3 regions of the Vibrio sp. 2134-1 genome follow, and region 2 is predicted to be linked to each of the others. Evidence: predicted binding sites of a transcription regulator. Region 2 holds the regulator's gene; each other region holds the start of a gene.
The links. The regulator MetJ, encoded in region 2, represses methionine synthesis genes. The targets are predictions, from matches to a motif close to TTAGACNTNTANANGTCTAA.

Region 1 (10,609 bases), on a different contig from region 2:
GATATAAACCATTACAAAATATAACAAAACGTTAGAGCTAGGTTATATCATGAGTCTTGAGCAATCTTTGGAATATCTCACCAAAACAAATTTGCCGATCGAATCAAAGCAGCAGGCACTGGTTGACTCAGTTATTCTTACCCTAACGAAACAAAAACGAGATGCTCTTTTTCAACAGGTTGCTCTGTATCGAATAAAACTGCTTAAATCTCTCTTTCCTAAACACGCATCAAAAAGTCTTTCTGCACTATTTGAGTTAATGGATTATCGAGATTTAGTGCAACAGTATCCGACAGGTTTCTCCGAAGAGATTCGTTTACTTGAACAACTTGCCGCAGATTGTTACCCGCATTGGATGGTTTTCTGGTGTCAATGCGAGATCGAAGCAATCAAGCAAAAATATCCTTCAAACGAAGCTGCGATTCCTACTCCGCTTCCGTTTGACGACCACAGCTATACTAGCGTGTTAATTGAAGATATCGCAGATTGCGATCTTGAGGTAATGCTGCCAAATCATGCAGCGTTAATGCCGATTTCCGAAGCGGTCACACTGAGTAATCTTGAGCTTTTCGTCCAAACTGAACAATGGTTTGAAATCTTGCCTCTTTTATCACTCTCGCAAAAAGGGCAGCACTTTGCGCTCTTGTTCAAATCGTCATCTTCACCAATCATGGTCTCCTCCGCTTTAGTGCAAAGCTGGCATCAACGAAATAACTGGCTCAGTTACTCACCACAGTTTAGTAACGAACAATGGCAGTTTTGCTTTCCTAATCATGGGTACAGTGTTCTCAATCAACTGGGTATTTTGGAGTGTCGTGCTCTAACTCATGAGCACACTCTTATTGAGTTTGATGCTCAGTTTCAATCTCGTGTAAAGAACACTGAAGCGGTTTGCGAAGTGCTGCGCCTTACGGTGGGAGGCAACATCCAACAAAAGCTGTATTTTTTGTATCTGGCGCAAAAAACTATGATGAGCGAGCTCTATAAAGCAGGCTATAAGCTCGGCTTTACCATTATTGAGCAAGTATTTATGTTAAATTTCTATCAATCTATTGATTTAAGTGCCTACTTTCACTCAGGATACCGCGACATTAACGGTGACGGTACCAAAACATACCGCGGTTTCTGGAATTTAGGTATGATGGTTGAAGCATTTCAAGACATACAATTTCGCGACTACAAACATTGCGTACGAACAAAAAGAATGGATAAAAAGGTGAATGAGCATGCTTGATGTTCATTTGCACGGTCTCTTTTACCCAAAAGCAATGGCATTGTACGCGACTGTACTAATAGTATTCGCTTGGCTACTGTATTACTGCTATCGCCTAAAACAGAAGAGTGAATCAATCTTAGGCTCGCATCACGCGCCTTACATCGCTTATTCCAGCTGTATCATTGTTTGGATAAGCAGCAACGCCTATTTCCATACCGATTTATTGCCAGAATTAGGCTCTGTTGGTGGCATTTTTATGGCTAAGTTAGCGAACTTAGCGTCTTTTTTCGCCTTTGCGTTTGCATTCTATTTTTCTTGCCAGTTAACCGCAGATGTTAAAAAAACAGCGGTCAAAGTCTGGCAAAAAGTCGTCTTTGTCGCACTAGCAACGTATTCACTGTACATCAACTTAGTGCCGAATCTTACTGTCGAAAATGTCACCATTAGTGGTCCAAGCCAGTTCGTCATTGAATTTGGCCCACATACCTCATATTTTTTCATTAGTTTGCTAGCTTTCGTGGTACTAACGCTGCTTAACTTGATTGCCATGCGCGCGAACAGCAGCAAGCTCACGCTAGCAAAAAGCAACTATATGATCGCTGGCATTTTGGTATTCATGTTATCTACGGCAGTGATACACCTTGGAATGACGTATTTCCTTGGCGACTTCTCCCTAACTTGGTTACCACCAGCACTTTCAATCAGCGAAATGTTGTTTGTGGGCTATGCCCTACTTACCTCTCGCTTCTACAGCGCTAAATATCTCACGTACTTAACGGTAAGCGCGCTCTTAGTCTGCGCCATTTTTGTTCTGCCGCTAGGGGCGATATTTATTCCTATCTCTGAAGATAACCAATGGCTTGTTGCGGTACCTTTATGCGCGCTTATCGGTATCACTTGGCACTTGCTTTTTAAGCGAGTCAGTCGTTACGCTTCGTATTTTATTTATGGGAAACGACACACTCCCGTTCAGCAAATCCTTGGGTTAGAGGAAGAGTTTAAACGCTCAATAGATGATGCTATGCATCAGTTGGCATCGTTACTTAACATACCAAACAACAAGCTGCAGCTAGTCACTAGCAATTACACAGAAACGTTTTACGAAGAGTACCTGCCGTCAAGCAAGTCAGTTCTCGTGCTAGATGAGTTGTCTGAAGAAATTGATTATGCCTCCTCTTCTAAAGGGTCGATGAGAAAGCTCTACGAGCGCATGCGCTCAAGCAATACTGCGCTCGTTATGCCTCTCTTCGGTCGTGGAAAGTCAGTTACTCACTTACTAATTTCTTCACATAAAATAGATAATAAGCTGTTTTCTAATGAAGAAATCTCAGCTCTGCAAACGTTATTAGTTCGCATCCAGAGCACCATTGAAGCCGATAGAAAGGTACGCCAAAGCCGTGCGCTGGCTAACTCCATTGCACATGAAATGCGTAACCCTCTCGCTCAAGTACAATTACAATTTGAAGCTTTAAAACAGCATATAGAGTCAAACGCCTCACTGGATACGCTAAAAAGAGAAATTGATAAAGGTGAAGCCGCTATACAACGCGGTAGACAACTTATCGATATTATTTTACGAGAAGTTAGCGACAGTTCACCAGAGCATGAGCCTTTAGCTCTCACTTCCATACATAAAGCCATCGACCAAGCAGTAAGCCGTTATGGTTTTGAAAACGATCAAATAATAGAGAGAATTAACCTGCCACAGGCACACGATTTTGTCGCGAAGTTAAATGAGACCCTGTTTAACTTTGTCATTTTCAATTTGATTCGTAACGCTATCTACTATTTTGATTCTTATCCCGACAGTCAAATTGAGATTCGTACCCAGACGGGGGCTTACGAAAACATTCTGATCTTCCGAGATAGTGGGCCAGGTATAGATAGCAGTATCTTACACAAGATATTTGATGACTTTTTCTCGTATCAAAAAAGCGGAGGCAGTGGCTTAGGTTTGGGCTATTGCCAACGTGTTATGCGCTCCTTCGGAGGACGAATAGAGTGCCAGTCTGAATTGAACGAGTTCACAGAATTCTACTTGTATTTCCCAGTCGTACCAAACGCACCAAAACCAGAGACATTAAGAGCACCGGACTTTGATAGCTGGAAAGCAACTGCATCACATTTTGAAAATCATTCAGCTCAACACGTACAAGTATCTAAAGATGCACCAACAGTGCTCATTGTTGATGACAAAGAGGTGCAACGCACCTTGGTACAGATGTATTTAAAAAGGCTGGGAGTCAACAGCTTACAAGCAAATAATGGAGCCTCTGCGGTAGAACTATTCCACTCTCACAAGATTGATCTCGTTCTTATGGATGTCCAAATGCCGGTAATGAATGGATTTGACGCAAGCCAACGGATTAAGCAAATCACATCCTCCGTTCCAATCATTGCCTTATCTGGTGAGTCTGGAGCTAGAGAGTTGGAGCTAATTTCGAAACTCATGGATGACAGACTCGAAAAGCCCACCACGTTAAATGCACTTCAAGTCGTCATCCAAAGATGGTTACAGAACGAGAATTTTGCACCTTCCAACACTTTTTAATCTGCAAATATAGAATTGGCACTAGATGTGCATTATTGGAGTAAATCGAATTATCCAGAAGGTCAAGCAGGCTACAAAAGAGTAGCGTATGAGCTTGATAAGGAGATCGCCATGTTACTTCATCGACATACATACTACGGCCTGATTCATCATGGAATCAAAACACTGTTACTTGATCGCTTAGGCCACTATACAGAAGAAGAGTATCATCACTATCTGAGCCTGATGACTGGTAAATCCACTTGCTTCACGATGTCTCTTGAAGAGCTAGAAGCAACGGTCGATAACTTACTACGGGAAGGCTATTTAGAAGATGTAAAAACGCTTATTTCCCAATATCAACGTGTTGCTTAAGGTTTAAAACTCTCAACTTTATTGCCGCCTCATCGCGGCAATTTTTATTCCTTCCATATGCTGTTTCGACATGGAAGAATCTTGCGGTCTATACGATATACTAAGCGTTACTATTCTTACCTTAACTTCCTCAGTATTCACATCTTGTCAGATTCCGTTAGACTGTCTTCAATTCAATAATTAGGTAGATTTTGCCATCATGAAGCAGATCCTAGACTTTATACCACTCATCGTTTTCTTCGCTTTATACAAGCTGTACGACATCTACGTGGCGACAGGTGCACTGATCGTAGCAACAGCCATTCAACTTGTCGTCACCTACGCGCTGTATAAGAAAGTCGAAAAGATGCAGCTAATAACATTTGTTATCGTCACTATCTTCGGCGGCATGACCCTTTTCTTCCACGACGACAATTTTATAAAGTGGAAAGTCACCATCATTTACGCGATTCTGGCGATTGGCTTAGCAGTGAGCCACGCATTGGGAAAATCAGCCATCAAAGGTATGCTAGGCAAGGAAATTACGTTACCTGACGCTGTTTGGGCAAAGATTAACTGGGCTTGGGTTGGCTTCTTCTCATTCTTCGCTGGCCTAAATATTTATATTGCTTACGAATTGCCGTTGGATGTTTGGGTTAACTTCAAAGTATTTGGAATGTTGATCGCGACATTTGCCTACATGATTGCGACTGGCTTTTACATTTATAAACACATGCCAAAAGAACAAAAAAATAACTCATCCGATGTGTCCACTGATGATTAAAAACTCAGTTTTGCTATAATCCGCGACTTCACAGCGACCTTAGGGTCGCTGTCTTGCTCCATGTATCAGTAAACCGCTCAAACAACGTACCGTTTTCAGACCATTCTTGCTGCTGTAAACCAACTTTCTCTGGTCCGGTATCTGCGGTTTTTTAAGGACCTTTGGTTCTAGGTATTTACTATGTTGGCGCTTAGTTTGAGCGCCTTTAAGATTTAGGATGTCACAATGAGTCAAGAAATTAGCTCTCCGAAAGGTCAAATGCTGCTTCGTACCCTTGCAATGCCTGCAGATACAAACGCCAATGGCGATATTTTTGGCGGTTGGATAATGTCTCAGCTCGACTTAGCGGGCGCGATTCTGGCAAAAGAGATCTCTTGTGGTCGCGTTGTCACCGTTTCGGTATCAAGCATTACGTTCAAAAAACCTGTTGGTGTGGGCGATGTCGTATGCTGCTACGGCGAATGCACTAAGATCGGCCGCACATCCATGAGTGTCGATTTGGAAGTATGGGTCAAACCCGTCAAAGCTCACGGTGTTGGCGAACGCTTCATGGTTTGTGATGCGACCTTCAACTACGTAGCCATTGACAGTGAAGGTAAACCACGTCCGGTTCAGAATTAGTCAACCTACAACGCTAACAGTTAGAAAGGATCTCACATTTTCTGTTGTTCACTTGTGAGAGACACAAAAAAGGCGTTAAATTAACACTTTACCCTACCAATTAAGGAACTATGCTATGTGGTATGTCATCTTTTCACAGGACGTTGAGAACTCGTTGGAAAAACGCATGAGCGTTCGCCCACAACACTTGGATCGCTTACAAAAGCTACAAGACGAAGGTCGCCTTCTTACAGCTGGTCCGATGCCTGCGATAGATTCTGACAATCCTGGTGAAGCTGGATTTACGGGCTCAACTGTCATCGCTGAATTCGCCTCTCTAGAGGATGCTAAAGCGTGGGCAGAAGCCGATCCTTATGTAGCGGCTGGTGTTTACGATCATGTAATCGTGAAACCGTTCAAAAAAGTGTTTTAATTTATGAAAAAATTACTGTGTCTTTTCTTGGTATTTGGTGCTCTGGCTGGCTGTTCATCAACCGATGATAATCAGCGCCAACTTGAGCTTATGGCATCAAACCGAGCAGGAGTCTTGTCAGCGGGCCTCCCTTTAGAGTACGGTCCACTGCAAATAATGCGTGTCTCATCCAACAAAAATGTTGTAGAGATGATGATGATTTATAACGATGGCGCACTCGGTGCAAAGCCGTTAAATCAAGTACTGAATACCAGTATCTATACCTACTGCAGCAACCCAGAAGTTCGCAAGCAAATTGATATGGGCTTGATGTATCGTATTAAGGTACGTAATTCTCGCGGTCAGTTGATGGCAGATGAGTTGGTTTCCGCACAGACTTGTACTCAGGTGAAGTAGCTACAGTAATTTTTGTTGCTTTCGGCATGAGACGATGATTCGCTATTATTGGATAATCTGAAAACGAAAGTTAACAATTAAGAATAGAAAAACGGAGACCACAGTCTCCGTTTTTATTTGCTGTAACGATGTGTTACGCCAGCTCAGCACGGAGCTTCTTCGCCGCTGAAACCAGATTTGCCAATGCGGCTTCTGTCTCCTTCCAGTTTCGTGTTTTCAGACCACAATCTGGGTTTACCCACAAACGTTGAGCCGGAATTTTTTCTGCCGCTTTCTTGATTAAACCTTCAATCCATTCTTCCGTAGGAATGTTTGGTGAGTGAATGTCATAAACACCAGGGCCAATTTCGTTCGGGTAATTGAACTCTTCAAATGCTTTCAGCAACTCCATATTCGAGCGAGATGTTTCAATGGTAATGACGTCCGCATCGAGTGCCGCAACCGAATCAATGATTTCATTGAACTCGCTGTAACACATATGAGTGTGAATCTGAGTTTCTGGTTTTGCACTTGCCGCAGAGACCTTAAACGCATTTACGGCCCATTCTAAGTACGCTTTGTGATCGCGTTTTTTGAGTGGTAAACCTTCTCGAATGGCTGGCTCATCAATTTGAATGATATTGATGCCTGCATCTTGCAGGTCAGACACCTCATCACGCAGTGCCAAAGCAAGTTGCTGCGCAATTTCTTGACGTGTGATGTCTTCACGTGGGAACGTCCAACATAAAATCGTTACTGGTCCAGTCAACATGCCTTTCATCTGTTTGCTGGTTAGCGATTGTGCGTACGTCGACCATTCAACTGTGATCGGTTTTTCACGTTCAATGTCAGCAACTACAATGGCAGGTTTCACACAGCGAGAACCATAACTCTGTACCCAACCAAATTTGGTCGTTTGAAAACCCGCCAAGTTCTCAGCGAAGTATTCCACCATGTCGTTACGCTCTGCTTCGCCGTGAACAAGCACGTCTAGGTCGAGCGCCTCTTGACGTTTTACTGCGTCAGCAATATGTCCTTTAAGTGCTTGGATATATTCAGACTCAGATAATTGACCTGTACGATAAGCGCTGCGCTGCACCCGGATTTCACCCGTTTGAGGAAAAGAGCCGATTGTCGTTGTTGGCAACAAAGGCAAGCCCAATACTTCAGCTTGATGCGCGGCACGCTCTGCATAAGGTGCGCTGCGCTCGGCAATTGACGAGGTAATGTTGTTTATACGCGCTTGTACTTGAGGCTTATTCACATGTGTTGCTGTCTTGCGCGCTTTGATTGGCTGGCTATAGGTATCACAAGCGCGAATCGCATTTTGATCACCATCGAGCGCTCGGCCAAGCAAGGCGACTTCTGCCACTTTTTGTTTTGCAAAGGCAAACCAACTTTTTACTTCTTCGCTCAGTTCTGTTTCCAGTGCTAAATCAACAGGGCTATGTAGAAGAGAACATGAACTGGCAACCCAAAGTTTGTCGCCCAGTTTCTCTTTGACTGGCTGTAGACGCTCGAGTTGGGCACTTAAATCCGAACGCCACACGTTACGACCATTCACAACGCCAGCAGAAAGCACCCACCCCTCCGGTAACTTGGCAACCACATCGTCAAGCTGCTGAGGGACGGCAGATAAATCGATATGCAAACCATCCACCGGTAGCTCTACAATTTTGTCTAGCGTATCGCTTACGGAGTCAAAGTACGTCGTTAGCAGCACTTTTACATCGCTTCGAATCACTTGGTAGGCCAGCTTAAACGAATCAGCCCATTTGCTTTCTAGATCCAGTGACAAAATTGGCTCATCAATCTGAACCCACTCCACACCTTGACTTGCTAGCTTTGCCAAAATAGCTTGGTAAGCAGTAAGTAAGCGTGGTAGAAGGGTTAAGCGGTCAAACCCTTCTTCGACCTCTTTGCCCAAGTAAAGGTAACTGACTGGGCCAAGCAAAACAGGCTTCACTTGGTGGCCAGCTTGAAGCACTTCGTTGACTTCTTCAAACAGTTGCGGCCAGCTCACTTCAAACGTATCGTCCTTGCTGAACTCAGGGACAATGTAATGGTAGTTTGTGTTGAACCATTTGGTCATATCCGATGCCGCAGCGCCCGCACAGCTGCAACCCGCCTGAGATTGACCGCGACCCACTTTAAACAACGTATCCAGGTTAGGGAAACCATCAGCGTGACGCTTTGGCACATGACCCAATAGCAACGTGGTCGTCAGTACATGATCGTACCAAGCAAAGTCGCCAGCGGTGGCAAAACTCAAACCTGCATCCGTTTGTGTTTGCCAGTTTTTGGCGCGTAGATCTGCCCCAACCTTTTTAAGCTCAGCTTGATCAATTTCTCCTCGCCAGTATTTCTCCTGAGCGAATTTTAATTCTCTTTTTTCACCAATGCGTGGATAACCTAGTATGTGAGTCGTTGTCGCCATGTCCCTATTCCTTTCTCAATTTTGTTCAATTTGCTTGGTTCAGAGCATCTTTCGGTAAAGAGTGAGATGTCTGGATGGCTAAACTATCGCTCTCATCTGATATTAGAACAACGTCCATTTATTCAACTTGTTTATTAAAAAAATTCATCATGAAGCGACATGATTCGCAAATAAAAACAACAAATAGACGTCTAGACGTTTACATATCCATTTTTTGTCGTTAAGTTATTTACACGATTGCTATTCTGTTCATAGCGAGCAACAAAGGATGAAAGGAATTCATGATAGAGCTAAAACATTTGCGGACACTCACTTCGCTTCGAGACACTGGCTCTCTAACGGCGACAGCGACCGCTTTGCATCTCACTCAGTCGGCACTGTCTCATCAGATCAAAGATTTGGAGGCGCGAATTGGAGGGCAACTGTTCCTGAGAAAGACTCGCCCGGTGAAGTTCACTTCAGAGGGAGAAATCCTATTGCGTCTTGCAGAAGATATCCTTCCGAAACTCGCAAGAGCAGAAAATGATTTAGCGAGCTTGAAAGAGGACGTCAATGGCCGATTACATATGGCCATTGAATGTCACTCTTGCTTCCAATGGCTAATGCCTGCACTTAGGGAGTACCAACTTGCTTGGCCAAGCGTAACATTGGACTTTTCCTCTGGTTTTGGCTTTGAACCACTCCCAGCTCTATTGGCAGGCGAACTCGATCTTGTTATTACTTCCGATATCCAACCTCGATCCGAAGTCCACTACGAGCCTCTATTCGACTTTGAAATGCGTTTAATTACCGCAACCAACCACCCATTGGCGGAAAAAGAAATTATTGATCCGCAAGATCTCGCAGATCAAACCATGCTCTCTTATCCTGTTCAAAAACAAAGGCTAGACGTCGTAAAACACTTTCTTCAGCCAGCAGGAATAGAACCTGCGAAATGGAAGCAAGCCGACAACACTCTCATGTTAGTTCAGATGGTCTCTGCTGGATTGGGGGTGGCGGCACTACCCAATTGGGCGATTTCTGAATTTTCTCGCCAAGGTCTTATTACCAGTAAACCTTTCGGCCAAGGCTTATGGCGTCGCTTGTTTGCAGCAACGCGTCACTCAGAGAAAGAGAAGCGTTACTTACAAGCTTTTTTCGCAACCGCGAGGCTACAATGTAAAAGCCACCTTGACGGAATCAAGGTGGCTTAAAAGATTTGGGTTATGAAAGGCTTAGCGTTGATATGCTTTAAATTGGTTAGTCAATGGATCGTACTGATAACCGAGCATATCAAGCTTGCCGACTACAGACTCTACATCCATCTCATACACTGATACTAACTCGTCAAAACTGTCGCACTCTAAACGTAGCTTTTCGTTGACGATACCTAGCAAAATAGTGCTGTCCAGATTACCTACATTGCTTAAATCCATCGCGACTCTCCTCTTCGACAAGGTATATAAACAAGCGTAGTAGTAATCACGCGAATTTAAAGTGAGTGCGATCTAAAACGTGATCACCTTATACCCAAGCACCAAGAAAGCACTTGGATATAAGCTGTCTAGCTTTGTCTTTAGAATAGAGGTTAAGCCGCGAGAGAGAATAAACCTTGCAGGCTCGTCATCGACGCGAGTGCTAGAAACAAGGCAACGCTCAGTTGCACCTTTTCTGGTTTCTTATGCGTAAAAATATGCCAACACCACACAATAATTGAAGAAATTAGCATAGCTAAAGACAGCAAGATCGGCTGTGTCGCAGCGTTTAGTGTGGCTTCATTTAACTGGTAAGAAGCAAACAACGTTGCGATGACTAATAGCATTCCAGACACAATGCCCGTAACTGGTAAAATACGGTGAAATGCCTGTAATCTGCTGCGAGCTATCGTAAGCAGCAATTGA
Region 2 (10,609 bases):
CTATGGGAAGCAGTACCGGACTTCCTACGTGAGATGAATGACCGTCTAAAATCTTACCTTGGAGAAGGTTTACCCATTGATGCTCGCCCAGTGCACTTCTCCTCTTGGATGGGCGGTGACCGTGACGGTAACCCGTTTGTTACTCACAACGTTACGCGTGAAGTCTTACTATTGTCTCGTTGGAAAGCCGCCGATCTTTATCTCAATGACATCAACGAGTTGATCAGCGAGCTGTCTATGACAGTTTCAAACGATCAAGTCCGTGAACTTGCTGGCGAAGATCAGCACGAACCATACCGTGCGATCCTGAAGCAATTACGCACTCTGCTCAATGAAACCAAAGATATTCTCGATGCTAAGATCCACGGTCAAAAGCTGGCTGTTAAAGCACCACTGCAAAAAGTCGAGCAACTTTGGGAACCGCTGTATGCCTGCTACCAGTCACTAAACGAATGTGGCATGGGTGTAATAGCCAACGGCTCACTACTGGATACACTACGCCGCGTAAAAGCATTTGGTATCCATCTTGTACGTCTTGATATCCGCCAAGAGAGCACGCGTCACTCAGACGTCTTGTCTGAACTAACTCGCTACTTAGGTATTGGTGATTACGAACAATGGAGTGAGCAAGATAAGATTGCTTTTCTAACTAACGAGCTTGCATCTAAACGTCCGCTTCTCCCTCGTGATTGGGAACCGTCTGAACCCGTCAAAGAGGTTTTGGATACCTGCAAGATTGTTGCAGCACAACCGCGTGAAGCGTTTGGCGCTTACGTTATTTCAATGGCACGTACCGCCTCTGACGTACTAGCCGTTCATCTACTGCTACAAGAAGCGGGTTGCCCTTACCGCATGGATGTGTGTCCTCTGTTCGAAACGCTAGACGATTTGAACAACGCAGAATCGGTCATCAAGCAGCTTATGGGGATTGACCTTTACCGTGGTTTTATCCAAAACCACCAGATGGTCATGATTGGTTACTCTGACTCAGCGAAAGATGCAGGTGTTATGTCTGCTGGCTGGGCTCAGTATCATGCGATGGAATCGTTAGTTAAAGTGGCTGAGGAAGAAGGCGTTGAGCTAACTCTATTCCATGGTCGTGGGGGCACAGTCGGTCGCGGTGGTGCACCTGCGCATGCTGCGCTTTTGTCGCAACCACCAAAAAGCTTGAAAGGCGGTTTACGTGTAACAGAACAAGGCGAGATGATCCGCTTTAAACTGGGGCTCCCAGATGTCGCAGTAAACAGCTTTAACCTATACGCAAGTGCGATTCTGGAGGCCAACTTGTTACCGCCACCAGAGCCAAAACAAGAATGGCGCGACTTGATGGAAGTGCTATCAGAAGTAAGCTGTGAGTCTTACCGAAATGTGGTTCGTGGCGAGCCAGATTTCGTGCCTTACTTCCGCCAAGCAACACCAGAACTCGAACTCGGCAAGTTGCCACTTGGTTCTCGTCCTGCAAAACGCAACCCTAAGGGCGGAGTAGAAAGCTTACGTGCAATCCCGTGGATCTTCTCATGGAGTCAAAACCGTTTGGTACTTCCTGCATGGCTAGGCGCAGGTGAAGCGATTCAATACTCGATCGATAAAGGCCACCAAGCATTGCTCGAAGAGATGTGCCGCGAATGGCCATTTTTCTCAACTCGTCTCGGCATGCTGGAAATGGTGTACTCGAAGTGTAATATTGATATCTCTCGCTACTACGATGAGCGATTGGTGGATGAGTCGCTCCGTCCACTCGGTGAAAAACTTCGTGCTCAGCTTCAAGAAGACATCAAAGCGGTACTGAATGTAGAGAACAATGAAAACTTGATGCAGCATGACCCTTGGGGACTCGAGTCGATTCGCTTACGCAATATCTACGTTGAGCCATTGAATATGCTACAAGCAGAGCTGCTATACCGCACGCGTCAAACCGAAGAAGCCTCTGCAAACTTGGAAGAAGCGTTGATGGTGACGATTGCTGGTATTGCTGCTGGTATGCGCAACACAGGCTAATCGTTTCATTTTTAATAAAAAGCTGGGCATATGCTCAGCTTTTTATTATCACAGGATAATCGCACCAAAACAAAAGCAGTCAAATAAACCATAATAGACCCAAAAAATACCAAAACAAAAGAATAAAAAACCACAAGTTAACACTATTGATTATTATGTTAGTTTTTTAGGGTAATTTTGTCCTACTATTCCACTTCATGCTTATTATTTATATACTACTTGCCTGCTGAGAGCTCATAAATCCAATCATACCTGCTCCAGCCTTGATGGGACTCCCCATCTCTCTAGGTGATAAACGGCTTTAAGGTGACAGGACCAACATTGTTGGTGCTACTTATACATTAAAAAACTCAAGTGCCAGTAAGAGCGCAGCTGAAAGTATAAGTAGCTTGTTTACAAGTTTATTGACCATTTGGATTGAAGACATGTCATTACCACACGTAATCTTAACTGTTCTTAGCACTCGCGACGCAACCGGTTACGATATCACTAAAGAATTCTCTGCTAGCATCGGTTACTTCTGGAAAGCAAGCCACCAACAGGTGTACCGTGAACTCAACAAAATGGCTGAGAAAGAACTGGTTACTTGCGTATTAGAACCCCAAGAAGGCAAACCAGACCGCAAGGTTTACTCCATTACAGACGCTGGTCGCAGCGCTTTAGGAGAGTGGTTTGATCAACCAACTGCACACCCAACAGTTCGTGATGAGTTTTCAGCGAAATTGATGGCATGTGCCGTTCAACCTGCAGCTCCATTCCGTGACCAACTCGCCGAGCTAGTTGAAGAGTCTCGCAAACTGGTTTCTCACTACAAAGAAATTGAAGCGGCTTACTACGCAACGCCGTCAACTTTAGATAAACAAGCTCGCCTAGAACGTCTAACGCTTCGCCGTAACCTTCTGTTACGTGAAACTTGGATCACTTGGGCAGAAGAAGTTCTAACTGAACTTGAAGTGATTGGTTAAACTCCTTTTGCTTTGATAAAACGAAAAAGGCTTGCCACTTGGCAAGCCTTTTATCTTTTTGAAACCAGATTTACGCACCGACTACTGCGCGAGGACGAACACCCAACGTATGGCATAACGCGTAAGTCATCTCTGCACGGTTTAGTGTGTAGAAGTGAAAGTCCTTAACCCCTTCACGACTCAGTACACGCACCATATCAATAGCTTGGCTAGCTCCTACAAGCTGGCGAGTCACCGGATCATCATCCAAGCCATCGAATTGTTTACTCATCCATCCTGGTACTTTCACATTGTTCTGTGCCGCAAAGCGAGACGCTTGCTTAAAGTTCGATACAGGCAAAATTCCTGGCACAATTTCTACGTCAATTCCTGCTGCGACACAACGGTCACGGAATCGCAGGTAAGACTCAACGTCAAAAAAGAACTGAGTAATAGCACGGTTTGCACCTGCATCTACCTTACGTTTTAGGTTCAATAAGTCAGACTGAGCGCTTTTAGCTTCAGGGTGAACCTCAGGGAATGCAGCAACGGAGATATCGAAATCGTGGCGTGATTTCAGCAGCTCAACCAAATCCGAGGCATACATATCAGGCGCACCGCCACCAGGAGGAATATCACCACGCAGAGCGACGATATTTTCAATACCATTGTTCCAATAATCATCGGCAATATTAATCAACTCTTCACGAGTCGCATCAATACAAGTGAGATGGGGAGCGGCAACCAATCCGGTTGTTGCTTTAATTTCTTTAATGATGGAGTGTGTTCTGTCACGCTCGCCGGAGTTCGCACCGTAAGTCACAGAAACAAATTTAGGTTGAAGCGTTTTAAGACGGTGCACTGAATTCCAAAGTGTTTCTTCCATCTTAGCGCTGCTTGGCGGAAAAAACTCAAACGATACATTGATGTTATCTGATAACTCAGCAATATTCTGGTTCAAGGCGTCGATATGGCCTGCGTGCGTATATCCCATCTTACTCTCCCTGCGGCACTCCGCCACGAAAACAAATCCTTAAAATCGACGTTTAGACGTCTATATGTCTACAGAATGTATTGAATACGATTTAATGTCAACCTTGTAATTATGAATTTTTCTCAAGTTAATAATGAAGATAGTTCAAGTTTCTACTTGAGCATCATCTCACCATTTTGCACGGGTTATGACTTCAGTATGGCACTGATAGGGGAATAAAAAACCCTGGATTAATTCCAGGGTTTTTAGGTCAATCGCAACTTTAAAATAAACCAGCCAATCGGTTGAGGTCGGATTGAATAGCGCCGGCTGTCACTTCTCTGCCTGCGCCTGGTCCTCGAATGACCAGAGGGTTATCTTTGTACCACTTGCTCTCTATGGCAAAAATGTTATCGCATGGCAATAAGTTGGCGAGCGCGTGCTCACGAGATAACGCTTCGACTCCCACCGTTGCTTTACCATTTTTTTCTAAACGCGCCACATAGCGAAGCACTTGATCGTTTCTCTGTGCTTTTGTCAGACGCTCTTGAAGTATTTCACTCAACAACGCTCCATTATCGAAGAAATCATCTAAGCTCAGTTCTCTTAATTCTTCTGGCACCAAAGACTCAACTTTAACGCTGTCTGGTTCTATATCTAGGCCCGACTCTCGAGCCAAGATGACTAACTTGCGCATTACATCGGAGCCATCTAAATCAGAACGAGGATCAGGTTCGGTTAAACCTTGCTGCCAAGCAAGATCGACTAAATCATTAAATGGCACAGAACCATCAAACTGTTGGAACAGCCATGATAGCGTCCCCGAGAAAATACCCGATAGAGCGACGATTTCATCCCCACTTTCACGAAGATCTCGCACGGTATGGTTTATCGGTAACCCAGCACCAACCGTTGCGTTGTATAGCCAATGACGACCAATTTTAGCGAATGCATCTTGAACCTGATGGTAGTACTGGCTATCTGCGGAACCGGCAACTTTGTTAGCGGAAATCAAATGAATGCCTTGCTGTGCGATTTCTACGTAGCGCTGAGCCAACTCTTTACTCGCGGTAACATCAAGCACGACGGCTTCATCGTAGCTTTTAAGCGCTCCCAAACGTGCCAGCCAATCCCCATTGTTTGCTATGCTTTCATCATCAAATCGTTCAGCAACACTCGCCGCCTCAATACCTTGCTCATCGAACCAATAGGTTTGGCTATCCACAACCGCGACAAGATCAAAGCTCATACCATGACGTTTTTCGAGCTCACTTTTTTGCGTCGCAAATAAATTTAACCAACTAGAACCAATATTACCCTTGCCACATAAAGCCACTGCCACGCGTTTTTGCGCTTGGAACAACTGGCTATGAATCGTTTGAACCAACGCCTCAGTATCAGTACGGCGCAAAACAGCGACTAGGCTCAGCCCTGAGTCTGTTTCAGAGATAAATTCTACCGGAGAGTGCTTTAGCTTCTGATAAAAGCCAAAGCAATGATTGGCGTTTTTCGTAACGCCTGCACCTACCGCAGCTAAGAGCGAGTAACCTTCTTTTAGCTTAATTTCAGCCTCTACCGCAAGCTCTTGCAAGTGTTTCAATGCACCACCGGCGATTTCTGCGGTGTAAGCCAAGCGTAGCGTGTGCTGATCGGATTGAGCTTCAAATGCCAGTGGCTCTAATTGCGCGCGCTGCAACGCTTGTAATACATCACTCTGTGTTTTTTCGAAGTCGTGCCCATGCATGAAAGACAACTGCACCAATAAAACATCATCCAGTGAAGTAATAATTTTAGCGCCACGACCAGATGCCAATACACGCTCAATACGAGTAGAACCCGACTCTGGCAGATAGCTACACTTGAGATTAAGGTCCATGGTACTTTGCGCCACAGGCTGAAGCGTACGACTGTGTAGCACTGGGGCAGCTAAGCGAGCAAGTTCACTGGCTTCATCCAATCGAAGTAACGGTAATAAACAAGCGTCAGACACCAAACGTGGATCGGCACTATAAACACCAGCAACATCACTCCAAATCGTGACAGTACTGACTTCAGCAAGCGCGCCTATGACCGTTGCAGAATAGTCAGAGCCGTTACGACCAAGTAGAATGGTTTCTCCTGCCTCGTTCTGAGCCATAAAGCCAGTAATTACCACACGTTTATGGTTATGCTGCGCGAGGATCTCTTTAATTAAAGGGTATGAACGAGCGCGATCAACCTCTGGTTGAGTTCCCGCTTCTGCACGTAAAAACGCTCGTGCATCTTGTGCAACCGCAGGGATAGAACGTTGAGATAATAACGCGGCCAATAGGCGAGCAGACCATACTTCTCCGTGTCCCAGTACCGCAGCTTTTTGCGCATTAGTGAGTGGTGCAGTCAGCTCCGAGAGAGTACTGAACTCATCATGTAATAAAGCTAACAGCTCTTCTTTTGCTTCACTCTCCAACAAGCTTTCTATTAGCTCAGTTTGGAACTGTCTCAAGCTTTGAAGCGCTTCATGCGCAATTCGGCCATCTTTATTTAACCCTTCCAAAAACTCAATCAAGCGATTAGTGGTTTTTCCTGCAGCAGAGACGACCACAAGATCATTTTCTGTCGAATACTCCTTGAGAATACCCACAACGCGTAAGTAGCATTCTGGGTTTGCTAAGCTACTGCCACCAAACTTATGCAGCTGACGTTGTACAGTCATTGTTATCGTCTCCTATTACTGGGTAGCTTTAGCGAACGCTTGTTCTAAATCTGTGATGAGGTCTTGTGCATCTTCCAAACCGACAGACAAACGCAATAGTTGATGAGAGACCCCAGCCTCCGCCAGCGCCTCCTCACCCATTGCACGGTGCGTCATGGATGCTGGGTGGCAAATCAAACTTTCTACACCACCTAATGACTCTGCTAATGAAAACAGTTGGAGCTCTTTCACAAACACCTTTAACTGTTCAAACGAACCAGAAAACTCAAAACTCAACATAGAGCCAAAGCCCGTTTGCTGCTTTTTAGCGATGTCATGACCTGGATGTTCCGGCAGGCTTGGATGATAGATAGTTTTAACTAACGCTTGTTTCTGTAGGTAAGCCAGTACCTGCTGTGAGCTCTCTTCATGTACTCTCATACGAGCACCAAGCGTACGAATACCTCGCAGTGTCATGTAACTATCGAATGGTGTACCCGTTGCACCAATACAATTGCCCCACCATGCAAGCTCTTCTGCATGCGCTTCTGTGTTGGTGATGATTACCCCACCAATTACGTCCGAATGACCGTTGATGTATTTTGTTGTGGAGTGGATAACAAAATCCGCACCTAGCTCTAAAGGTTTTTGGTACACGGGTGTCAAAAAGGTATTGTCCACCGCAACTAACGCGCCGACTTGTTTCGCTTTTTCACAAGTAGCTGCAATATCCACTACGCGAACCAGAGGATTTGACGGAGTTTCTAGCAAAATGAGTTTTGGTTTTTGTGCCAATGCAGCATCTAAAGCCTGTTCGTCTGATTGATCGACAAACTGAACCTTAAAATCGCCTTTGTTAGCTCGGGTATTAAAAAGACGATAGGTACCACCATAACAATCGTGAGGAGCAATAATGAGATCATCTGGGCCGAGAAAAGCGGAAACCCATAAATTTAATGCCGACGTACCGCAGTTAGTAACAACCGCTCCTTTTCCAGACTCGAGTTCAGATAGCGCACTTTCCAACAGTCCGCGATTTGGATTACCAGATCGTGTGTAATCATACTTGGGCACTTCACCAAAAGCAGGAAAACCATAGTTAGTGGAAAGATAAATAGGTGGAACGACAGCATGATATTGGCTGTCTGATTCAATACCAGTGCGTACTGCAATGGTCGCAGGTTTGCGAGTGCTCATGGGTGTATCCTTTCACGGGTAATGACTTCTAAATAGGAATGCGCTATATCTAATGAGTAACATAAAGTGATCAACACGCTTCCTTTGCTGTTATGTTCACTTTACTCGTCAAAAAATGAGACGTCAACACTTCTAGACGTCTATATGTCTTTGCTTATGGCGGTAAATGCAGCTAAAATCAGCACCTAAATTATTTTTAACCGATTACATAAATGAAGGTGTGCAATGGCTGACTGGAATGGCGAATACATTAGCCCATATGCAGAGCACGGCAAAAAAAGCGAACAAGTAAAAAAAATTACCGTCTCTATCCCGCTAAAAGTTTTAAAGGTGCTAACTGATGAGCGTACTCGCCGTCAGATCAATAACTTACGCCATGCAACCAATAGCGAATTGCTATGCGAGGCATTTTTGCACGCGTACACAGGTCAGCCACTTCCGACAGATGAAGACCTTCGTAAAGACCGTCCTGATGATATTCCAACAGAAGTAAAAGCGCTGATGACGGAAATGGGCATCGAATTTGAGTCATTCGACGAAGAATAAAAAAGCCTGATAAGAGGTTTCAGGTAATAACTCTTGCCTCGAGCCAAATGAATGACATAAAAAATGGGACGCAATAGCGTCCCATTTTTGTGTATCACATCTGAAAGATATATTACTCTGCCATGTAGTTTTCAGGCATCTCGATACGAGCTACACCTGAATTAACCGCCGCCTGAGCAACCGCTTTTGCAACACGTGGTAGCAAACGTGAATCCATTGGTTTTGGAATAATATAGTCCGCACCAAACTCTAGCTTATCAACACCTGCAGCCTTCAATACGGCTTCAGGTACAGGCTCTTTTGCTAGCTCACGAATCGCCTCAACGGCTGCAAGTTTCATTTCATCATTGATTTCACTTGCACGCACATCAAGAGCACCGCGGAAAATGAATGGGAAACACAATACGTTGTTAACTTGGTTAGGATAATCACTACGGCCAGTACCCATGATCAAGTCATCACGAACTGCGTGAGCAAGTTCCGGCTTGATTTCAGGATCCGGGTTAGAACATGCGAATACGATTGGCTTATCTGCCATCAACTTCAACGCTTCCGCTGGCAATAGGTTTGGACCAGATACACCTAGGAACAGATCTGCACCTTCAATCACGTCTTCTAGTGTGCGCTTATCTGTATTGTTCGCAAATAGCTGCTTATATTCATTAAGATCATCACGACGAGTGTGAATCACACCTTTGCGATCTAGCATGTAGATTTTTTCGCGCATTGCGCCGCATTTGATCAGAAGCTCCATACACGCTACAGCGGCAGCGCCAGCGCCAAGACAAACAATTGTTGAATCTTCAAGTTTCTTACCTTGAAGTTCGATTGCATTCAGCATACCCGCTGCCGTTACAATAGCAGTACCATGTTGATCATCGTGGAATACTGGTACATCACAACGCTCAATCAAACGTTTTTCAATCTCAAAACAGTCTGGTGCTTTAATATCTTCAAGGTTAATACCGCCAAAAGTGTCTGCAATGCTCGCAACAGTATCAACAAATTCATCGATCGTGCGGTGCTTAACTTCAATATCAATAGAGTCAAGACCTGCAAAACGCTTAAACAGTAACGCTTTACCTTCCATCACTGGCTTAGATGCAAGTGGACCTAGGTTACCTAGACCTAGAATAGCGGTACCGTTAGAAATAACAGCAACCATGTTCCCTTTTGCAGTGTACTTGTACACGTTATCCGGGTTTTGTGCGATTTCACGCACTGGCTCTGCAACACCAGGGCTATATGCAAGGGCAAGATCACCCGCCGTTTCCGCAGGCTTTGTCAGTTCGACAGCAATCTTTCCTGGAGTTGGATAAGCATGGTAATCCAATGCTTTTTGGCGATGTTCTTCTTCTGGAGTGGCTGCTTGGTGGTTGTCTTCAGACATGGACGTTTCTCTTTTTTATTTTTAGGTAAGGGGGCATAAATTCTATCGGATAGAAATCAAACTTCATAGGCAAGATTGCGAGCAATATCCTTAAAAAGCCGATAATAAAAGAGATTAGACCAGATAACGGGGTTAAGCACCTGATTTTCGAGTCAGGTGCTCTTTCTTATTACTATTATTGGAGTATGCAAACTCAGAAAGTATCGTTACTCTTCGTCCACGTATTGCGCTTGGAGATAATTCTCAATACCAGACATTTCAATCAAGCCAAGTTGCGTCTCTAGCCAATCAACATGTTCTTCTTCATCTTCAAGAATATCTTGGAAGAGATCTCGAGACACATAATCTCGAATGTCTTCAGCGTAGGCAATCGCATCTTTTAAATCTGGAATAGCCGCCATTTCAAGCTTTAAGTCACACTCGAGCATTTCCTTGGTATCTTCACCAATCATCAACTTACCTAAATCTTGTAGGTTCGGTAAGCCTTCAAGGAACAAAATACGCTCAATTAGATGATCGGCATGTTTCATCTCATCGATAGATTCGTGATATTCCTTGTCTGCTAGGTGCTTTAAGCCCCAGTCTTTATACATTCGGGCATGAAGAAAATACTGATTAATAGCGACGAGCTCGTTACCGAGCACTTTATTGAGATGTTGAATGATGATTGGATCGCCTTTCATGACAAAACCCTCCTCTTTGGCTTCATTTAAATGTAGAAGCAAATGAGAAGGTGTCAAAATGTAAGGCAAATAATTACTGCATACTTACAGCAATTAGCTGGCTTGTTTAAATTCCGTGTAACTAGTTTCCGCTAAAATTTCCTTGGCCTGTCTGATGCACTTACCACATTGGCTGCCCAATGCCGTGCACTTTTTGATTCCTTTAAT
Region 3 (10,609 bases), on a different contig from region 2:
AGAGTTATGGAACGGTTCTTTCCATTTATGGAACTCGTACATAACGCAGTAAGGAGTAAAAGAAATATGCACGACTTAGCATCAATTAGAGCCTTTGATGCGCTCAATCAGCATAAAAGTTTGACAGCTGCTGCTAAAGCCCTTAATCAGCCAAAATCAACGCTAAGTCGTCGCTTGGCACAATTAGAAGAAGACTTCGGTCAGGCTCTAACCGCTAGACAAGGTAATCGATTAGTTCTGACAAGAGCTGGAGAAATCTTTGCCCACTACAGCCGCCAGATTCTTGAGTTAAGTGAAGAGAGTTATGATGCACTTCAAGGTTTAACGAACCAAGTTTCAGGACCACTGCATATTGTTTGTCACACCGCCTTAGTTAGAAGCTGGCTCGGCGGCGTACTCAATCGTTTTCTTGCTGATAATCCTGACGTTAGGGTTCAACTTACCAGTGACTTTTCTGAAGCGCACCATGACCCAGATTTGTTCATCTGGCTCGGCGAACGTAAAGAGCTAGACTGGCGAAAAGAAGTGCTGGGGGTATTTCGCTATACGCCTTTTGCCTCTCCAAATTATCTAAAACAACATGGACCTATACTGCACCCCAAAGAACTTGAAGCACATCCATGGATCGATTTTGGTTCAGTGCAAGAAAATGGATTGATGCTAGCACACCCTCAACACGGTGAGTTCTTTTTAGAACCCTTTGTTAGTCGCTTATACAGCGACAACATAGCAATGCAAATAGACAGTATCGCGAATGGTCATGGTATTGGACTGCTGCCGACTTGGACAGCATGCGGCTATGAGAAACATCACCCAGGGCGAATCACGCCTTGCTTAGAAGGTTGGCTTTCTGAGCCTATTTCCATTAACTGCTATACACCAGCAGGACGACCACCACTGCGCTTATCCGTACTTTTAGACTGCATTCACCAAAGCATTCCACAAGGTTGGAAAACCTGACAAAAATAAAAAGGCCATCATAATGATGGCCTTTCTAACTTTAGCGTTTAACAATCGTCGTTTACGTTCGACTGTTTAGACGGTCCTGCAATTACGCTAGCAATTCTTTTGCTGTGTTCACTACGTTTTCAGTCGTGAAGCCAAACATCTCGAATAGCTGACCAGCAGGTGCAGATTCACCGAATGTTGTCATACCGATGATGCGACCGTCGAAGCCAACGTACTTGTACCAGAAATCAGCAATGCCCGCTTCAATAGCGATACGTGCCGTTACGTCTGATGGCAGTACAGATTCACGGTAAGCGGCGTCTTGTTTGTCGAATGCATCTGTTGATGGCATTGAAACAACGCGTACTTTCTTGCCTTCTGAAGTTAGTTGCTCAGCGGCTTTCACTGCAAGCTCAACCTCAGAACCTGTTGCGATAAGGATTAGCTCAGGCTTACCTTCGCTATCTTTCAGGATGTAAGCACCTTTCGCGATGTCTGCGACTTGTTCAGCAGTACGCTCTTGTTGCGCTAGGTTTTGACGAGAGAAGATAAGTGCAGTTGGTGCATCTTTACGTTCAATCGCTAGTTTCCATGCAACTGCAGACTCAACTTGGTCACATGGGCGCCATGTGCTCATGTTTGGAGTTACACGTAGAGACGCCATTTGCTCAACAGGTTGGTGAGTTGGGCCATCTTCGCCAAGACCGATCGAATCATGCGTGTAAACTTGGATGTTCTGAATTTTCATCAGCGCAGCCATACGCATTGCGTTACGTGCGTATTCCATGAACATTAGGAATGTTGCGCCGTAAGGAACGAAACCACCGTGCAATGCGATACCGTTGATGATAGCAGTCATACCGAATTCACGCACACCGTAGTGGATGTAGTTTCCAGAGAAGTCCTCCGTTTCTAGAGACTTAGAACCAGACCACATGGTCAGGTTAGAAGGCGCTAGGTCAGCAGAACCACCCATAAACTCAGGAAGCATTTGACCAAACGCTTCTAGTGCATTTTGCGATGCTTTACGTGATGCAATGTTCGCTGGGTTTGCTTGAAGATCGGCAATGATTTGGTTCGCTTTTTCTTCCCACTGTGCAGGAAGTTCGCCGTTTAGACGACGTTTAAGCTCTGCCGCTTCAGCAGGGTAAGCTGCAGCGTATTCTTCGAATTTTTCATTCCAAGCTGCTTCTTTCGCGGCGCCCGCTTCTTTTGCATCCCACTCAGCGTAAACATCTGCCGGGATCTCAAATGGGCCGTACTCCCAACCTAGGTATTCGCGAGCCGCTTGGATTTCATCGTGACCTAGTGGTGCACCGTGACAGTCGTGCGAACCAGACTTGTTAGGAGAACCGAAACCGATAATTGTTTTGGTACAGATAAGCGTAGGACGTGGGTCCGCTTTTGCTGCTTCAATTGCTGCGTTGATCGCGTCTGAGTCGTGACCATCGACTGCTGGGATTACATGCCAGCCGTACGCTTCAAAACGCTTAGGTGTATCGTCAGAGAACCAGCCTTCAACGTGACCGTCGATAGAAATGCCGTTGTCATCCCAGAACACGATCAGTTTGCCTAGACCTAACGTCCCAGCAAGAGAGCATGCTTCATGCGAGATGCCTTCCATTAGACAGCCGTCACCCATGAACACATACGTAAAGTGGTCAACGATATCGTGACCTTCTTTGTTGAACTGTGCCGCTAGTGCTTTCTCTGCGATCGCCATACCAACAGCGTTAGTGATGCCTTGACCTAGAGGACCCGTTGTTGTCTCGATACCAGGCGCGTAGCCGTACTCTGGGTGACCTGGGGTTTTTGAGTGCAATTGACGGAAGTTTTTCAGATCGTCAATAGATAGCTCGTAACCGCTTAAGTGCAGTAGAGAGTAAATAAGCATTGACCCATGACCGTTTGACAGCACAAAGCGATCGCGGTCGGCCCACTCTGGGTTTGAAGGGTTATGGTTTAGGTGAGAGCGCCAAAGAACTTCAGCGATATCAGCCATACCCATTGGTGCGCCTGGGTGGCCTGAGTTAGCTTGTTGAACACCATCCATGCTTAGAGCACGAATTGCATTGGCAAGATGTTTACGAGACGACATGTCTGCTCCTGAGTACATTAAGCGAAACGAAAAGTAGGTCATAATTCTCTCAAAGCCCTGTTGGGTGTGCAAACGTTTTCCAGTCCAAAACCTCACAAATATTGCACCTTTCGCGCCAAATCGTTCGAAGTTCTTAAAATTATCAATAAATCAGGCAAACGTTTGGTTATAACAAAAACCAAAAAAGAGCTTGTAATTCGAGCAATCAAATTTAGAATAGACGTCTAGATGTAGATACACCTACAAAAATTAGTATTAATTTGCGCTGGAGAGTTTATCATTCCCCAGTTTTAAACCAGATATAGTGGAGCTAACATGGCTAAGCACCTGTTTACTTCTGAGTCAGTATCAGAAGGTCATCCAGATAAAATTGCAGACCAGATTTCTGATGCGGTTCTTGACGCGATTCTAGAGCAAGATCCAAAGGCTCGTGTTGCATGTGAGACTTACGTTAAAACCGGTATGGTAATGGTGGGTGGTGAAATCACGACTTCAGCATGGGTAGACATCGAAGAGTTAACTCGTGAAACCGTTCGTGAAATCGGCTACGTACATTCAGATATGGGCTTTGACGCAGATTCTTGTGCGGTACTAAACACAATCGGTAAACAGTCGCCAGATATCAACCAAGGTGTTGATAAAGCTGACCCTAAAGAACAAGGTGCAGGCGACCAAGGCATCATGTTTGGTTACGCTTGTAACGAAACTGAAGTACTAATGCCAGCGCCAATTACTTACTCTCACCGTCTTGTTCAAAAGCAAGCAGAAGTTCGTAAAAACGGCACACTACCTTGGTTGCGTCCTGATGCAAAATCTCAGGTAACATTCCAATACGATCAAGGTAACATCGTTGGTATCGACGCGGTTGTTCTTTCAACTCAACACTGTGACTCAATCTCAACTTCAGACCTGCGTGAAGCGGTAATGGAAGAGATCATTAAGCCAGTGCTACCTTCTGAGTGGATCAACAAAGAAACAAACTTCTTCATTAACCCAACCGGTCGCTTCGTAATCGGTGGTCCTATGGGTGACTGTGGCCTAACTGGTCGTAAGATCATCGTAGATACCTACGGCGGCGCAGCTCGTCACGGTGGCGGTGCGTTTTCTGGTAAAGATCCATCAAAAGTTGACCGTAGTGCAGCATACGCAGCACGCTACGTAGCGAAAAACATCGTAGCGGCAGGCATGGCTGACCGTTGTGAGATCCAACTTTCTTACGCAATCGGTGTTGCTGATCCAACGTCTATCATGGTGGAAACGTTCGGTACTGAGAAAGTATCTCACGACATCATCATTGAAGCGGTTCGTCAATTCTTCGACCTACGTCCATACGGTCTACAAGAAATGCTTAACCTTCTTCAACCTATCTACAAGAAGACAGCGGCTTACGGTCACTTCGGTCGTGAAGAATTCCCGTGGGAAGCGACAGACAAAGCTGCACTTCTACGCGATTTCGCTGGCATCAAATAATCAAGCCAAGCAAGAATCAATCAAGCCCTCGCCTATGGCGGGGGCTTTTTATTTTCAGCAACTTTTATCCAGCCATTTCGGCTCATACCGCCCTGCCCCACAAAGCAATCCTGTTTCTCCCTCATTTTTATACCGAATAAATTTTAAGCAATTATTTGTAAATTATCCCATCTCCGCCAATAGTTAAAATATTGTTAACTCCAATTTAAATAGAGACGTCGGATGCTGGCGACTGTGGAAGCAACACTTAAGTAAAGACATGAGTCAGGCATCTTTATGGCCGATACCAAACTAAGCCAATGCTCAGATGTAAACTTGAAAAAGTCGCTTCAAGTTTGACTGAACAAAAACCGCTGTCAGTTGGTATAAGCGGATAATGTGGGAATAAATCAAGGAGGAATTATGCCTCGAACTGTTAATCCATCGGACTTCCACAACAAACGAAAGGAAGTGCCAGACAACGAATACGCCAGAACCATACCGTGCAATACGGTCAATCTTTCTGCACCTTTTCATTGGCTCGCATTAGGTCTGCATGATTTCGTGCGAATGCCGCTTATTAGTGCTTTCTATGGCATCTGTTTTATGGCTGCTGCGATAGGCATTGTTTTGCTCGTACAGTGGCAAGGCACACACTTAGTCGTCATGCCCAGTTTGATTGTTTACATGTTAATCGGTCCGTTTCTCGCGCTGGGCTTGTATGATGCCAGTTGGGAGAGAGAGCGCGGACACAAAGCAAGCTTGTTCCATTCAATGAAAGCGATCGGTCGTAACTCAACATCTCAATGGGCGTTCGCCGTGTTACTCGCAGTGTGTATGATATTTTGGATGCGCATTGCCGCTCTACTTCATGCGCTCTACCCTTCTGTTCAAGGGGCACCTTTAAGTGAGTTCCTACCCTTCCTTGTCATCGGCTCTTTAGTTGGCTTTGTTTTGGCTTGTGTGGTGTTTAGCATTTCAGCCTTTTCTATTCCGCTCATGATGGAGCGTCGCGTAGACATGATGACCGCTGTATTTACCAGCTTTAATGCCGTGAAATCCAACATTCCAGCAATGATTGTTTGGGCAGCGATCATCTGTGGCGGTATTCTTATCGGCTTTGCGACCTACGGGATCGGAATGTTGTTTACCATGCCAATTCTAGGCTACGGTACATGGCACGCTTACCATGCCACCATCAAGAAAAAACACACACCATAATTAACTGATGCTATGATCTGGCCCTCGCAAATGCGGGGGCTTTTTTATTTGATTTATCGAGGTGAATTGTGGATATAGAACTCAGCTATAAAGCCAAGCAAGTGATGGCGAGCTGTATCGCGATGGCGGAACAAGCTTTCAAACGTTCTTTCCCGATTCCAACAATCACCTTCGACGTCCGTGGGAAAGCGGCAGGAAAAGCCTACCTTCAATTAAATCAAGTACGCCTAAACCCTGTTTTATTTCGCGAAAACACCCAAGCATTCTTAGATGAAGTCATTCCTCATGAAGTAGCACACCTGATTACTTATCAGGTTTACGGGCGAGTTAGGCCTCACGGTAAAGAATGGAAAGGCGTCATGGAAGCCGTATTTAACGTACCAGCCAAAACCACTCACAGCTTTGAAGTAAAATCCGTTCAAGGTAAAACCTTTGAGTATCGTTGTGGTTGTATGACCTACCCTCTGTCGATTCGCCGCCATAATAAAGTGCTGCGCAAAGAGGCGACGTACTCTTGTCAAAAATGCCGCCAACCACTTAACTTCACCGGCATTCAATTATCGTAGCCCTTACCTCATAGTGTTACTTGCGTTCCCAAAATAAAAATCGAGTTGATCAAAACCTTCCCTTCGCCACTTATTGTTAACTTACTCATCACTAAAGCTATTTTATGCGTGTTATCATGAATAAAGTCATACTTTATAAAGACTTTTATCATGAAATACTTACTCTCTCTGTTGCTTATCGCGCTTTCTAGCACTGCGATTGCCGCGCCACCGAGCTCATTCTCTGCTGCCAAACGTGAGGCGGTCAAAATTTATCAAGACCATCCAACAAGCTTCTACTGTGGCTGTAACATTCAATGGCAAGGCAAGAAAGGCTTACCCGATTTAGCCTCTTGCGGCTACCAAGTCCGTAAACAAGAAAAACGGGCTGCACGAATCGAATGGGAGCACGTTGTTCCTGCGTGGCAATTTGGCCACCAGCGTCAATGCTGGCAAGATGGCGGACGTAAAAACTGTAAGAAAAAAGACGAAACTTTTCGTTTGATGGAAGCAGACTTGCACAACCTAACTCCTGCTATTGGTGAAGTAAACGGTGACCGTTCGAACTACAACTTCAGCCAATGGAACGGTATGGATGGCGTAAGTTATGGTCGCTGTGAGATGCAAGTGAACTTTAAGCAGCGTAAAGTCATGCCACCAGACCGTGCGCGTGGCTCAATTGCTCGCACCTATCTATACATGAGCAAAGAGTACGGTTTCAAACTGTCGAAGCAGCAAACGCAATTAATGAGTGCTTGGAACAAAACCTATCCTGTCGATAAATGGGAATGTGAGCGTGACGAGCGCATTGCAAAAGTACAGGGCAATCACAACCCATTTGTTCAAGAAGCCTGCCGCGCACTGTAACCTCCGACCTCGAAGCGTTTCAATTACTGATATTGAAACGCTTCTTGCCCCTTGTTTTTTCGGTGCAAAGCATCCATGTTAGGGTTTAAGTTTATTCTCTTGCTGGAAATCTCATGCGTACCCCTCGAATTTATCATCCAGAAACCATTCATCAACTTGGCTCACTTGCTTTAAGTGACGACGCAGCAGGCCATATCGGTCGTGTTTTGCGCATGAAAGAAGGCCAAGACGTTCTCCTTTTTGACGGCAGTGGCGCAGAGTTCCCAGCGGTTATCAGTGACGTCAGCAAGAAATCAGTTTTGGTTAACATCACCGAGCGCTTAGAAAACAATATTGAATCCCCTCTAGATCTGCACCTTGGTCAAGTCATTTCACGTGGCGATAAGATGGAGTTCACCATCCAAAAGTCTGTTGAACTTGGCGTCAATACCATCACTCCTCTGATTTCTGAACGTTGTGGCGTCAAGCTTGACCAAAAGCGTTTTGAGAAAAAACTCGCGCAATGGCAGAAAATCGCCATCAGTGCCTGTGAGCAATGTGGGCGTAATGTCGTGCCCGAAATTCGTCCAATTATGAGCTTGGAAGAGTGGTGTAAAGAAGAGTACGATGGTTTAAAGCTTAACCTTCACCCTCGTGCTAAATACTCAATCAACACTTTGCCAACCCCGGTTGAAAAAGTGCGCCTACTGATCGGTCCTGAAGGCGGTTTATCGTCTGAAGAAATCGAGATGACTCGAGAATACCAATTTGAAGAAACGCTACTCGGCCCTCGCGTTCTGCGTACCGAAACAGCGGCTCTGACAGCAATTACAGCCTTACAAGTTCGTTTCGGCGATCTTGGTTAAACGGAGAAAAATAATGATCAAACTCGGTATCGTAATGGACCCAATCTCGTCCATTAACATCAAAAAAGACTCTAGCTTTGCCATGATGCTTGAAGCGCAACGACGCGGCTATGAAATCCACTACATGGAAATGAATGATCTGCATCTCGATCAAGGCGTTGCCATTGCAGATACTAAAGTGGTAGAACTAAAAGAAGATCCAAACGATTGGTACGAGTTCAAATCAGAGCAAACTATCGAACTGTCTGAGCTAGACGCGGTGCTAATGCGTAAAGATCCTCCGTTTGATACTGAATACATCTACGCGACTTACATCCTTGAGCGTGCAGAAGAACAAGGTGCACTGATCGTTAACAAGCCTCAAAGCTTACGTGATTGTAACGAAAAGCTGTTTACAGCATGGTTCCCAGAGCTGACACCTACAACGATCGTGACGCGAAAAGCAGAGAAAATTAAAGAATTTCGTGAAAAACATGGTGATGTCATCCTGAAACCGCTTGATGGTATGGGTGGCGCGTCCATCTTCCGTGTAAAAGAAAACGATCCAAACGTCTCTGTAATCATCGAGACATTGACTAACCACGGTCAAAACTACGCAATGGCACAAACCTTCGTGCCAGACATCAGCAACGGTGACAAACGTATCCTAGTGGTAGATGGCGAACCTATGCCTTACTGTCTAGCACGCATTCCTGCTAAAGGCGAAACGCGCGGCAACCTAGCCGCTGGTGGTACTGGTGAAGCTCGTCCGCTAAGCGAAACCGACCTCAAAATTGCGCAAACCGTTGCCCCGACACTGAAAGAAAAAGGCCTTATCTTTGTTGGCCTTGACGTAATTGGCGACAAGCTAACAGAAATCAACGTCACCAGCCCAACCTGTATTCGCGAAATTGAAGCAGCTTTTGATATCTCAATCACAGGCAAGCTGATGGATGCGATTGAGCGTCGAGTAAAAGGCGAATAACTCAAACTGTATTACAGTTAATAGAGAGCGTAGTACATTAACTTAAGCAAACTCATGCACATACCTAGATATAAATTGTATGATGTTTGCTTAAGGGCATTTACGAGAGTTAAGGGTCAGTATGAGTATGAATCTCACAAATCACTTTTTGGTTGCCATGCCTGGGATGAAAGATCCGTACTTTCAAAACAGCGTGATCTACGTTTGTGAGCACAACGAAGACGGCGCTATGGGGCTGATGATCAATGCTCCTGTTGATATCACCGTCGGCAACATGCTCAAGCAGGTGGAAGTTCAGCCAGTACACCCGCGCCTATTTGAAGCCAGTCTAGATAGACCAGTCTACAATGGCGGCCCAATCTCGGAAGATCGTGGTTTTATTTTGCATAAACCCAAAGATTACTACGAGTCCAGCGTCCAAATGACCGATGACCTCGCGGTAACCACTTCGCGTGATATTCTGTCGGTGTTAGGAACAGAAGCAGAACCAAGTGATTACTTAGTGGCACTTGGCTACTCCGGTTGGAGTGCAGGCCAATTAGAAAGTGAGCTGGTCGAAAACTCTTGGCTCACCATTGAAGCGACGCCTGAAATTATCTTTAATACACCAATCAACGAGCGTTGGAAGAAAGCGGTCGAAAAGCTGGGCATCGACCCAAGTCACCTTTCAGCAGACTCTGGACATGCTTAGTCCAAATATACAGTTACATTAGATAGAGACACCTTATGTCACGCACAATTATGGCTTTTGACTTTGGAACCAAAAGCATTGGTAGCGCTATTGGCCAAGAAATTACTGGTACAGCTTCCCCATTAAAAGCCTTTAAAGCCAATGACGGTATTCCAAACTGGGACGATATCGAAAAGCAAATCAAAGAGTGGCAACCAGATTTGCTAGTGGTCGGTTTACCGACCGATCTGCATGGTAAAGACCTTGAGACCATAACCCCTCGTGCACGAAAATTTGCTAAGCGTCTGCAAGGCCGATACGGATTGCCAGTTGAACTGCATGATGAGCGTTTATCTACAGCAGAAGCTCGTGCGGAGTTGTTCAGCATGGGCGGCTACAAAGCCCTATCGAAAGGTAATGTTGACTGCCAGTCAGCAGTGGTGATTCTAGAAAGCTGGTTTGAAGCCCTTTGGGGTGAGTAAACACTTCAAGCACAATGAAAAAAGGTTGGCTCCTGCCAACCTTTTTTGTTTCTGGATTGGATTAATCCATATCGATCTTAACGTTCGCCAAACTGCCCGTAGAGAATGCTTCACCACGCTGCGTTTTCAACATCAAGCGCAGATCATTTGCCGAGTCGGCACTATGTAGTGCATCCTCTTCGCTGATCTTACCTTGCATCACTAACTTATAAAGAGATTGATCGAACGTCAGCATACCAAACTCATTTGAGCGAGCCATGGTTGACTTCAACTCATGTAAATCTCCGCGACGAATCAAATCCGACACACGTGGGCTATTTAGCAAGATCTCAAATACACCATGACGTCCCTGCCCATTTTTATCTCGGATCAGCTGCTGACCAACCACGCCTTTCAGATTCATCGACAAGTCGAACAAGAATTGTTCTTTTTGATCTTTCGGTACCAAGTGAAGAATGCGCTCTAAAGCTTGGTTTGCATTGTTGGCGTGCAACGTTGCCATACACAGGTGACCCGTTTC

Region 1: the regulator MetJ is predicted to act here: its motif matches at 8,913-8,932, upstream of metE (5-methyltetrahydropteroyltriglutamate--homocysteine S-methyltransferase).
Region 3: the regulator MetJ is predicted to act here: its motif matches at 3,263-3,282, upstream of metK (methionine adenosyltransferase).

What each region holds. Positions count from the first base shown of each region.
Region 1 is NZ_JAWOUS010000016.1:109,130-119,738, forward strand. Features, by position in the region: gene R7R78_RS17505 (acyl-homoserine-lactone synthase) at 50-1,234, shown strand; gene R7R78_RS17510 (hybrid sensor histidine kinase/response regulator) at 1,227-3,767, shown strand; gene R7R78_RS17515 (hypothetical protein) at 3,879-4,121, shown strand; gene R7R78_RS17520 (septation protein A) at 4,321-4,884, shown strand; gene yciA (acyl-CoA thioester hydrolase YciA) at 5,110-5,505, shown strand; gene R7R78_RS17530 (YciI family protein) at 5,621-5,917, shown strand; gene R7R78_RS17535 (GspS/AspS pilotin family protein) at 5,921-6,313, shown strand; gene metE (5-methyltetrahydropteroyltriglutamate--homocysteine S-methyltransferase) at 6,447-8,729, opposite strand; gene metR (HTH-type transcriptional regulator MetR) at 9,011-9,922, shown strand; gene R7R78_RS17550 (DUF4250 domain-containing protein) at 9,944-10,144, opposite strand; gene R7R78_RS17555 (hypothetical protein) at 10,297-10,609, opposite strand, start outside.
Region 2 is NZ_JAWOUS010000023.1:40,552-51,160, forward strand. Features, by position in the region: gene ppc (phosphoenolpyruvate carboxylase) at 1-1,998, shown strand, start outside; gene R7R78_RS20460 (PadR family transcriptional regulator) at 2,424-2,963, shown strand; gene metF (methylenetetrahydrofolate reductase) at 3,034-3,936, opposite strand; gene R7R78_RS20470 (bifunctional aspartate kinase/homoserine dehydrogenase II) at 4,199-6,607, opposite strand; gene R7R78_RS20475 (O-succinylhomoserine (thiol)-lyase) at 6,623-7,783, opposite strand; gene metJ (met regulon transcriptional regulator MetJ) at 8,009-8,329, shown strand; gene R7R78_RS20485 (malic enzyme-like NAD(P)-binding protein) at 8,442-9,719, opposite strand; gene bfr (bacterioferritin) at 9,926-10,402, opposite strand; gene R7R78_RS20495 ((2Fe-2S)-binding protein) at 10,496-10,609, opposite strand, start outside.
Region 3 is NZ_JAWOUS010000017.1:100,045-110,653, forward strand. Features, by position in the region: gene R7R78_RS18060 (LysR family transcriptional regulator) at 67-960, shown strand; gene tkt (transketolase) at 1,052-3,046, opposite strand; gene metK (methionine adenosyltransferase) at 3,362-4,516, shown strand; gene R7R78_RS18075 (DUF2189 domain-containing protein) at 4,919-5,716, shown strand; gene R7R78_RS18080 (SprT family zinc-dependent metalloprotease) at 5,785-6,282, shown strand; gene endA (deoxyribonuclease I) at 6,433-7,128, shown strand; gene rsmE (16S rRNA (uracil(1498)-N(3))-methyltransferase) at 7,242-7,973, shown strand; gene gshB (glutathione synthase) at 7,987-8,937, shown strand; gene R7R78_RS18100 (YqgE/AlgH family protein) at 9,065-9,628, shown strand; gene ruvX (Holliday junction resolvase RuvX) at 9,664-10,089, shown strand; gene R7R78_RS18110 (PilT/PilU family type 4a pilus ATPase) at 10,151-10,609, opposite strand, start outside.